Amycolatopsis sp. NBC_01480: one gene and its partner. Each later gene encodes a partner of the first gene's protein in a complex. Links are inferred from orthologs where the notes say so. Each region holds a gene or a part of one and is shown in the gene's direction. Other genes may lie near its edges.

Region 1 (5,110 bases):
TGGCGACCAGCGCGGCCGGCCTGGCGTGCAGGCCCACCTTGCTGGCCACGGTGACTCGTTTCTCCGGCATGTCCGTCCTCTTCTCCTTGCTCAGCTGTCTGGTGATCTTACTTCGCGGCCGTGCGTTCGAGGTCGGCCTCGACCGAGTCGTCCTCACGGCCCGGGGTGCGCAGGTTCCACTTCGTGATCACGAACCGGAACACCACGTAGTAGATGACGGCGAGGATCAGCCCGATCGGGATGAGCAGCCACGCCTTGTGCGCGGTGTCCAGCGACGAGTTCAGGGCGAAGTCGATCGCGCCGCCCGAGAACGAGAAGCCGAGCTTGATCCCGAGCGCGTTGCAGACCGCCAGCGAGATGCCGGTCATCACCGAGTGGAAGAGGTACAGCGGCCACGCGACGAACATGAACGCGAACTCGATCGGCTCCGTGACGCCGGTGATGAACGAGGTCAGCGCCGCCGAGATCATGATGCCGCCGACGATCTTCTTCTGCGACGGCTTCGCGGTCTGCCAGATCGCCAGCGCCGCGGCGGGCAGGGCGAACATGAAGATCGGGAAGAAGCCGGTCATGAACGTGCCGGAACCCTGCACGTGGTTGAAGAAGTTGGTCAGGTCGCCGCCGCCGAAGATGAACCACACCGGCACGTTCAGCAGCTGGTGCAGGCCGATCGGGATGAGCAGGCGGTTCAGGAAGCCGTAGATGCCGCCACCGATGACCGGCGAGCCGACCACTGCCTTGCCGATCGAGGTGATGCCCTCGTCGACGTACTTGAACAGCAGGCCGAAGATCACGCCGAGGATGATCATCGCCAGCGCGGTGATGATCGGCACGAACCGGCGGCCGCCGAAGAACGCCAGCCAGGCCGGCAGCTTGATGCGGTGGTAACGCTGCCACAGCAGCGCTGCCACGATGCCGGAGACGACACCGGTCAGCACGCTGTACGGCCAGTGGATGGGCGCGCCGTCCCAGCCGGGCTTGTAACCCTGCTGGGAACTGATCGGCGCGATGGCCTGGATGACCTTGTTGAAGACGACCCAGCCGACAGCCGCGGCGACGGCGGTCGAACCGTCGCCCTTGCGGGCGAAGCCGACCGCGATGCCGATCGCGAACAGCAGCGGCAGCCAGTCGAACAGGCCACCGCCCGCCGCGCCGATCACGGCCGCGACCTTGTTCCAGCCCAGCCCGTCCTTGCCGAACACGTCGTCCTGGCCGAGCCGGTTCAGCAGACCGGCCGCGGGCAGGGTGGCGATGGGCAGCATGAGGCTGCGGCCGAAGCGCTGCAGGCCGGCGAGGCCGCTGCCGCTCTTCTTGCCCTTCGCCCCCTCCGCGGTGGTGGCGCTCATCGGGTACCTCCATAGTGGGGTTCGTGGCCGGAATCCGGGGTGTTCCGATCCAACTGCATGGTCACCTGGTAGTGGTCTCCCCGGTACCAGGACGTCATGTCCTCGACCGGCTCTCCGTTGGCGCTGGAGACCCGGCGGAAGACCAGGAGCGGACTGCCGGTGCGCATGCCGAGCAAGCGCGCCGTTTCGCGGTCCGCGGACTCGGCCCACACCGTCTGGTACGCCTGGTCCGGGCGGAGGTCGAAGGCCTCGCCGAGCTGGGCGTACAGCGAACGGGACAGGTCGAGGTCGAGCAGGCCGGGGGTCCGGCCGGCGTGGTACCAGCCGCGTTCCACGGCCAGTGGCACGCCATCGGCGCGCCGCAGCCGCACGAGGCGGTGGGCGGGCACGCCTTCACCGAGGCCGAGTGCGTGGGCCGAGGTCACCGGCGGGATCTCCGTGGCGGTCGAGACGACCTCCGTGGTCGGGGTGAGCCCCCGCCGGCGCATGTCGTCGGTGAACGACATCAGGTAGAGCTGCAGCTCCATCCGCCGTGCGGCGGTGAAGGTGCCCTTGCCGCGGACTCTGGCCAGCAGGCCCTCCTCGACGAGCTTCCCGATCGCCGAGCGGACTGTGAGCCGCGAGACACCGTAACGCTGGGCCAGCTCCCGCTCCGACGGGATCGGCGACCCCGGCGGCAGCTCTCGCTCGACCGAGCGGCGCAGGATCTCCCGCAGCTGGGCGTGCTTGGGCGTGGGCCCGTTCACCACCCGCTCGACCCGATCGGGTGGCGGGACGTGCGCGGCCGCGCTCATCGGCGTCACCCTCCCTCGTCTCGTCGCACCGCAAACCGGTGCTCGCGTCCGGGCCGGAAGATTGGTACGTTCCGGTCTAGACCAATGACATGATGGGGCAGGATGCTCCGGCGGGCGAGCGGGTGTCAACCACCGTTATGCGTTCGTGGCCGACCGCGGCGTGCATGCCGACGAACGGCGTAGTACTGCTGGAAATGCAGCTTGCTCACGTGGGAAAGCAACAGGAAACGAGGAGGCCGCGATGGCGGACGACAGGCCGGAGAAGATTCTCGCGGCACTCGGCGGATCGGGCAACATCGTCGAGATCGAAGGCTGCATCACGCGGCTGCGGTGCGAGCTGGAGGACATGAGCCTGATCGACGAGCCGGCGCTCAAGGCCGCGGGCGCGATGGGCGTGGTGCGGATGGGCTCGGGCGTGCAGGTGATCGTCGGCCCCGAGGCCGACACGATCGCCAGCGACATCGAGGACCTGATGTGAGTCTGTCGATCCTGAGCCCGGTCGCCGGCCGGGTGGTCGCGATCACCGAGGTGCCGGACCCGGTGTTCGCCGAGGCCATGGTCGGGCCCGGCATCGCCGTGGTGCCGAGCGGCGGGCGGGCCGACGCGGTCGCGCCGGTCGACGGCACGGTCGTGACCCTGCACCCGCACGCGTTCGTGGTGGCCACCGAGGACGGCCGCGCCGTGCTCGTCCACCTGGGCATCGACACGGTGAAGGAGAAGGGCGAGGGCTTCACCCTGCACGTGGTGAAGGGCGAGGCGGTGCGCGCCGGGCAGCCGGTAGTGGGCTGGGACCCCGAGGCCGTCGCGGCCGCCGGGTACTCGCCGATCGTGCCGGTGGTCGGGCTCGACGCGCCGGCCGAGGTGCTCGCCGACCTCGAGCCCGGACGCGAGGTCGCCGCGGGCGACCCGCTGTTCACCTGGAGCGACTGAGCGTTTAGCGGCTGGGCTTTAGGGACTGGGCGTTTACGGCAGCAGGGCCCCTTGTGGACGATGACCGTCCACAAGGGGCCCTGTTTCGTGGGTTTCCCGCCTGGTTCAGGCGGTGGTGACCTGTCCGTTCTCGACCTTCACGTTGACCTTCGGCAACGGCTTGTCCGCGGGCCCCTTCTTGACCGCGCCGGTGAGCGCGTCGAAGACCGAGCCGTGGCACGGGCAGTGCAGCTCGCCGCCGCTGGGCGGGTTCACGGTGCAGCCCTGGTGCGTGCAGACGGCGCTGAAGCAGGCGACGGTCCCGGCGGCAGGCTGGGCGACGATCACGTCCTGGCCGTCCGGGGTCTTCGCGGATTTCGCCTGGCCCACGGGCACCTCGGTCAGCGCGATCACCTTTCCGCCCGGCTTCGGCGCTTCGGCGCTCGCCCCCGAGCCACCGCCACAGGCGGCGAGGGCCACGGTGCCCACGGCGGCACCGGCCACGGCGGCACCGGTGGTGAGGACGGAACGGCGGGAGTGCAGTTCGGCAGTCATACCTCTGGGAACGAGATCGGAGGCGGTCCGGTTCACCGGTTCGCGAGATTGTTCGTGATCTCCTCCGCGGGCCCTGGGTGAACCGAAACGGGCCGCCGTCCGTGTACCTGCCGAAGGGATCCAGGGTGGGTCGGAGTGGAGGTTCGGTCATGGACAAGTGGTTCCGCGTGGTCGCCGCGGTCGGGCTGGTGGGCTCGGCGCTGGTGCACTTCTACCTGTACTGGGGCAGCGGTTATTCGGACATCGCCGTGGTCGGCCCGCTGTTCCTGCTGAACGGCATCGCCGGCGTCGTGATCGCCGTCGCGGTGCTGTTCTGGAAGCACTGGCTGCCCGCGTTCTTCACGTTCGGCTTCGGCGCCGTGACGCTCGTGTCGTACTTCCTGGCCACCACGGTCGGGTTCTTCGGGGTGCACGACCAGTTCAACAGCCAGTTCGAGTACTGGGGCGTGGTGACCGAGGCGCTGTGCGTGATCTTCGGGCTGGTCCTGCTGGTCCGTGACCTGCAATCCCGCCGGTCGGTGGCCGTGTCCCGCTGAGGACACCGGTTTCGGGCGGCGACAGGGGTTTTGTCGCCGCACCGTCGTCGGCCGTGCCCTCGAGGCGCGGCCGGTTCGTCGCGTCTGGACACTCGCGCGCGCGGGTTTTGGCTTGGTTGAGGGAAATCGGGGCCGGCTGGTTCCGCCGGCGAGTCGGCTGGTCTTTCGTGATTCTGTCGTTTTTACGTTTCGTGGTGTGGGCGCGCTCGGTGATCCCGGCGCGGGCGTGGTGGAGCGGATGCCTCGTTGGCTGCGCTGAGTGCAGCCCATGAGGCATTCGCTGCGTGTCGTTGTGTCACTGGGATCTCAGGGACCTCAGGGACCTCAGGGACCTCAGGGACCTCGGGAGTCACACCTGTCACCGGCTCGCGGCCCGCTCCGGCCATGTCCCCCGTGCAGTGGCCGGCTCCCGGCCTCGACCGTTCCAGCAAGCCACGTCAACCCGACCGGATCACGCGACGCTGGGGCGCAGTCCTGTCCTCCCGTGGTTTGCCGCTCGCCGGCCCTGGGTCCGTTACCCGGTCGAGTGAAAAGACGCTCCGCGCGTCGCGAGGGGACCTTTCGCGACAGCGTTTGATTGCCTGCGAAGGCGGTTCCCTGTCAGCGTGGCCGGCATGGAATGGGGACTGTTCTCGCTGGTCATAGCGGCCGGCGCCCTCGCGGCCAGTGGCGCGGGGCTACTGGTGCGCGGAGCCGGCGCGCCGATTTCGCTCAGGCTCGCGGCGATGCTCGCCGGGACCGGGGCGGCGGTCGTCGCGTGGCGATGGCAGGCGGGCGGCTGGCCGGGCTGGTGGCTGCCGGTCACCTGGCTCGTCACGGTGCTCGGCGCCCCACTCGCACTGGCCGACGTCCGCCACCGGCGGCTGCCGGACGTGCTGACCCTCCCCGCGTACCCCCTCCTCGCCGTCGCACTGGCCGGCGGCGGCCTCGAAACGCTGACCGCCGCCCTCGCCGGAGCCCTGCTATTCGG
Region 2 (5,335 bases), 3.3 Mb from region 1 along the record:
CGCTTCCGGTCGGGGCAACGCCACTGGTCTCGAGGACAGTGACGCACCACAAGAGCGGAGCCCGTGTCAGAAGTGACGCCTGGGGGAGTTCTATCCCCCGATCGAGTGACGGGTTGTCCGCTGCTCGCCTGATTGTCGCACCCGGCGCTAGATAAGTTACAAAAACCTTCACTTTTGTGCCCGTACTGTCCTTGACCCGCGTGACCAGGCGCTCGTGGCAGAGTGACCGCCATGAGTGCTGCCGTTCTGGTCGTGGGATCCGCCAACGCCGACCTGGTCGTGCCGGTCGAGCGCCGCCCCGGAGGCGGCGAGACGGTGCTGGGCGGCGACACCACGCTGTCGCCCGGCGGCAAGGGCGCGAACACGGCCGCGGCGGCCGGTCGCCTGGGCGCGGACGTCGCGCTGCTGGGCGCCGTCGGCGACGACTCGTACGGCCGGCTGCTGCGCGATTCGCTCGCCGACGCGGGCGTCGCGACCGGCCACGTCCGCACCGTCGGACGGCCGACCGGCATCGCCTACATCACCGTGACCCCGGACGGCGAGAACTCCATCCTCGTCTCCCCCGGCGCCAACTCCGCGCTGGAGCCCGGCGACCTCACCGACGACGTCCTCGACGGCGTGCGCGTCCTGGTCACCTCGCTCGAGGTGCCGTTGCCAACGGTCGAGCACGCCGTCGCGCGCGCGAGCGCGAAGGGCGTCCGCGTGCTGCTCAACCTGTCGCCCGCCGCTGAGGTTTCACGCGAAACACTGGGCGCGCTCGACGTTTTGCTCGTCAACGAGCACGAGGCCGCGTACCTGCTCGGTACCGAGGACGCCGACCCGCGCAAGCTGCTTGAGCTGGGCCCGCGCGCGGCCGTCGTGACCCTCGGCGCGAAGGGCGCGGTGGTCGTCGAGGCGGACGGCTCGACGGAGGTCGCGTCGCCGAAGGTCGAGGCCGTCGACACCACGGGTGCCGGAGACGCCTTCGCGGGTGCGCTGGCTGCTTCGCTGGCCGAAGGCGCGACGCTCGTCGACGCGGCGAAGCGGGCCGTGAAGGTCGCGGCTGTGAGCGTGACGCGACACGGCGCGCAGCCGTCGTACCCGACTCCCGACGAGCTGGAATGACCGGCGGCGGCCCCGTGTTGTCGTTCACGTGGGCGATTCGTTCGGTTCGGCCTGGTGGCGGGGGTACGCCGCCCAACTGAAAGCGATCGCGGACGCACGGCGTCCCGACGCGCTGGCGATCATGTCCTTGTCGGAGACGCTGGCGGCGCTGGGCCGGCAGTCCGAGTCCGACGAGGGCGTGTGCGACGTCCCGCTCGAGGGCGTGGTCGGCACCGTCGCCCGTGGCGGCGACTTCGACCGTCAATTCCGGCCGCGCAACCGCGCGTTGCGGGACCGCTGGGAGGCGCTGGCGCGCACGTCCGCGGACCTGCCACCGGTGCGGCTCGTGCGGCTGGGCGACATGTACTTCGTGGAGGATGGCCACCATCGCGTCGCGCTGGCTCGCGCCCGCGGGTCGTCGGCGGTGCGCGCCCAGGTGCGCCGGATCTGCACCGTGGCCTGGGCGTTGCGCTGTCTCACGGTGGCGGACCTGCCGTCGAAGACCGCCGAGCGGCTGTTCCTCGAGCGCGTGCCGCTCGCCGACGACGTCCGCCTCGACCTCTGGCTCGACGATCCGGCCGACTGGTTCCGGCTCGCGGACTCGGCGGAGGCCTGGGGTTTCCGGCAGACTCTGCACGGCCGCCCGCTGGCCAGCCGCGAACAGCTGGCCGAGGCGTGGTGGCACGAGGAGGTGCGGCCGGTGCTCGAGCGGGTGCGGTCCCGCGGATTGTGGGCGGCACCGCGAGATATCGAGACGTATCTGAGCTATGGTCTAGACCATGTCTGAGACCCTCACGGGCACAGCCGCCTCGGGCCAGCCCGCCGCGACCACCGAGTCAGCCGGAGTCACCGTGACCAACAACCCCGCCGTTTCGTCGTTGACCGGGGTCGCTGTGAGCCCGGGGCGCGCGAGTGGTCCCGTCGTGCGCGTCGCCGAGCCGCTCGGCGAGCCCGCGAGCACCCCCGCGCCGGCCGACCCGGCCGCGGAGGCCGCGCGGATCGAGCCCGCCGCCGCCGCCGTCGCCGCCCGGCTGGAGGCGCAGGCCGAGACCGCCGAGGGCGAAGCCGCCACGATCCTCATCACCACCGCCGCGATGGCCGCCGACCCGGCGCTCGCCACGCAGGCCCAGCAGCTGGTGACGGCGCAGAACCTGCCCGCGGCCCGCGCCGTCTACCAGGCCGCCGAAGGGTTCGCCGAAGCACTCGCCGCGGCGGGCGGCTACATGGCCGAGCGGGTGCGCGACGTCCGCGACGTGCGTGACCGCCTGGTCGCCGAGCTGCTCGGCATCGCCCCGCCGGGCGTGCCGGAGCTGACGTCGCCGAGCGTGCTCGTCGCCCGCGACCTGGCGCCCGCCGACACCGCGGGCCTCAACCCGGCGAAGGTGCTCGCGCTGGTCACCGAAGAGGGCGGCCCGACGAGCCACACCGCGATCCTGGCCCGCGCGCTCGGCATCCCGGCCGTGGTCGCGGTCCGTGGGCTGCTCGCGCTGGACGCGCCGGCGCTCGCCGTCGACGGGGACACCGGCGTCGTCGAGGTCGCCGACCCGGAGGCGCCGGTGGTCACCGCCGTCGCCGCGGGCCCCGCGGAGTGGAACGGCACGGGCGCGACCGCCGACGGCCACGTCGTCAAGGTCTACGGCAACGTCGGCTCCCCGGCCGACGCGCAGGCCGCCGCGGACGCCGGAGCCGAGGGCGTCGGCCTGTTCCGCACGGAATTCTGTTACCTCGACGCCTCGGCCGAGCCGACCGTCGACGAGCAGCGCCAGGCCTACACCGCGGTGCTTTCGCCGTTCCGCGGCAAGCCGGTCATCGTCCGCACGCTGGACGCTGGCGCCGACAAGCCGCTCGCCTTCCTTTCGCCGGAGGCCGAGCCGAACCCGGCGCTGGGCGTCCGCGGCCTGCGCGTGGCGTTCGACCGGCCGGAGGTGCTGGACCGCCAGCTGGCGGCCATCGCCGGCGCGGCCGAGGACTCGGGCGCGGTCGTTTCCGTGATGGCCCCGATGGTCGCGACGGCGGACGAGGCGGCCTGGTTCGCCGAGCGCGCCCGCGCCGCCGGCCTCGCCCGCGCGGGCGTGATGATCGAGATCCCGGCCGCGGCCCTGTCGGCGCGGGAGATCCTGGACGCGGTGGACTTCGTCTCGGTCGGCACCAACGACCTGGCCCAGTACACCTTCGCGGCCGACCGCCAGCTCGGCGCCGTGGCCCAGCTGAACGACCCCTGGCAGCCGGCGCTGCTGCGCCTGCTGAAACTGATCGGCGACGCGGCGATGGTGACGGGCAAGCCGGCCGGCGTCTGCGGTGAGGCGGCCGGCGATCCGCGCCTGGCCCTGGTGCTGGCCGGACTCGGCCTGACCAGCGTTTCGATGAACGCCCCGGCGATCCGGTCCGTGGGCGCGAGCCTGGCGTCCGTCACCCTGGACGACGCCCGGTCGCTGGCTGCCGCGGCGCTGGCCGCCGCCACCCCCGCCGACGCCCGGACTGTGGTCGCCGCCGCGCTGAAGTAAACGTAAAGAAGCGCCGGACCCGCCCGACGGATGGAAGCGGGCCCGGCACTCACGCTGGTCAGCCGAAGAAGCCCCGCCTGGGGTGCCGGATGACCAGCGAGCCTCCGTGGACCCGGCCGGTGAGGACGTACCGCGGTGTGCCGGCCCGGCCGTTGCTGCCGGTTTTGTCGTCGAGGGAGCCGAACTTGATCTCGGTGATCGAGTTGTAGTCGACGGCGGCCTGCGGCGGGATGACGATCTCGACCGAGCCCCACTTCGAGTCCAGCTCGATCTCGATCACCGGCGTCGACGTGCGGGCCTCGGTGAAGTCCAGCTTCGTGCTGCCGTACTTGTTGCGCACGACCATCGCGGGCGGGACCTGCCACGGGCCGCTGCGGTGCAGCGACGAGTACTTCGCGTTCAGCTCCATCCGCTGGCCCGGCGCCCAAGAGCGGGTGTACGAAGGCGCGTCCGGCGCCGCGTACGGAGCCGGCGCGGCCTCCGGGTGCGTGAGGCCCGGCAGGTCCGCGAGCACGGCGTTCAGCTCGCCGCGGGTCCGGGACGCCAGCGCGCGGTCGGTGCGCTCGGTGAACTCGTCGAGGTTGAGCATGCCGAGCCCGATCGCCTTCTGGAGCACGCCGACGACGTGCTCGCGCTCGTCGTCGGAGACCCGGATGTCGCGCGCGGTCAACGGCTTGGTCTCGGTCGCGGTCTCCGCGGTCGTTGTCTCTTCCTCGCCCATGGTGTTGATGGTAGAACTCGATTCCGCCAGCCAGATCGGGGAAAAACCCTGAACAGACCCGTATTTCGTGCCGGCGCCGCCCTCGCCGCGGCGAGCCTCCTGCTGGCCGCTTGCACGAACGGGACCCCCGCACCGGTCACCACCCCGAGCCCGTCGACCGTGCAGAACCAGCCCGTCGGACCACCGCGCACGGGCCTCGACGGCGGGCTTGCGAACCAGCTCAGCGTGCGGCTGCTGCTCGCCACGTCCCCGCCCACCGTGTTCGACGCGGACACCGGCGCGAAGGGCAGTGTGCCCGGCCTCCCCGGCGGGAAGAGGCTGGTCAGCGTCCAGCGCGTCGGCCACACACCCGTCATCCTGACCTCGCCCGAGTGCCAGTCCGCCACCTGCGCGCCGGACGACGTCTACACCTACACCGGCCCGGACACCGCGCCGGTTCCGCTCGGCCAGGCGTTCAGCATCGCCCCCGGCGCGGACGGCGACAGCGTGTGGGCGATCCGCCAGGACAGCCCCGGCAACTGCCGGCTCCAGCACGTTTCGCTGGCCGGCGCCGCGCTCGACCCCGGCACCGTGGCCAGCTGCCGCACGATCGTCCGGCAGGAGACTTCACACGGGCTGCTGATCACCGTGGACAACGGCACCGCCGAGACGGTCGACGTGCTGATCGACCCCGCCACCGGCCGTTCCGTGCAGCAGGCCCCGCGGATCCTCGCGGCCACCGGCGACCGGCTCATCCTCGGCGGCCTGACCGATCTCACCGTCGTCGACCTGCCGGGCGGCGCCCGCACCAAGGTCGCGCCGCCGGTGGTGGATTCGACGCCGTACGTGCTGCCGAACCGCGACGGCAGCCTCGCCGCCGTCGACTTCGGCACGCCCGCCTGGCACAGCACCGACATCCAGACCCGCGACCTGTGGCTGCTCGACCTCCATGACCTCACCTGGCAGGAGGCGCCATCGATGCCTTACACCACCGAGCACCTCAAGCAGTCCGGCCTCGACTGGTCCCCGGACGGCGACCTCCTGCTGG

Evidence for each region.
Region 2: the proteins of OG371_RS31070 (region 1) and ptsP are in contact, whole or in part, in an NMR structure (PDB 2MP0), measured with the Escherichia coli proteins. The link is inferred for Amycolatopsis sp. NBC_01480 from one-to-one orthologs.

What each region holds. Positions count from the first base shown.
Region 1 is NZ_CP109442.1:6,499,603-6,504,712, forward strand. The notes cover bases 1,569-4,342. They hold OG371_RS31070 (PTS sugar transporter subunit IIA), read left to right. Parts: upstream 1,569-2,614; coding sequence 2,615-3,070; downstream 3,071-4,342. Other genes in these bases: OG371_RS31060 (GntR family transcriptional regulator), read right to left, coding at 1,569-2,140; OG371_RS31065 (PTS glucose/sucrose transporter subunit IIB), read left to right, coding at 2,301-2,618; OG371_RS31075 (Rieske (2Fe-2S) protein), read right to left, coding at 3,176-3,604; OG371_RS31080 (hypothetical protein), read left to right, coding at 3,754-4,140. In the rest of the region: OG371_RS31050 (HPr family phosphocarrier protein), read right to left, coding at 1-70; OG371_RS31055 (PTS transporter subunit EIIC), read right to left, coding at 108-1,346; more of OG371_RS31060, read right to left, coding at 1,343-1,568; OG371_RS31085 (A24 family peptidase), read left to right, coding at 4,755-5,110. UniProt on the Escherichia coli protein: The phosphoenolpyruvate-dependent sugar phosphotransferase system (sugar PTS), a major carbohydrate active transport system, catalyzes the phosphorylation of incoming sugar substrates concomitantly with their translocation across the cell membrane.
Region 2 is NZ_CP109442.1:3,213,907-3,219,241, reverse strand. The notes cover bases 1,226-4,224. They hold ptsP (phosphoenolpyruvate--protein phosphotransferase), read left to right. Parts: upstream 1,226-1,862; coding sequence 1,863-3,587; downstream 3,588-4,224. Other genes in these bases: OG371_RS15240 (DUF1707 SHOCT-like domain-containing protein), read right to left, coding at 3,646-4,224; OG371_RS15250 (hypothetical protein), read left to right, coding at 1,226-1,870. In the rest of the region: OG371_RS15255 (ribokinase), read left to right, coding at 232-1,104; more of OG371_RS15250, read left to right, coding at 1,133-1,225; more of OG371_RS15240, read right to left, coding at 4,225-4,308; OG371_RS15235 (hypothetical protein), read left to right, coding at 4,468-5,335. UniProt on the Escherichia coli protein: General (non sugar-specific) component of the phosphoenolpyruvate-dependent sugar phosphotransferase system (sugar PTS).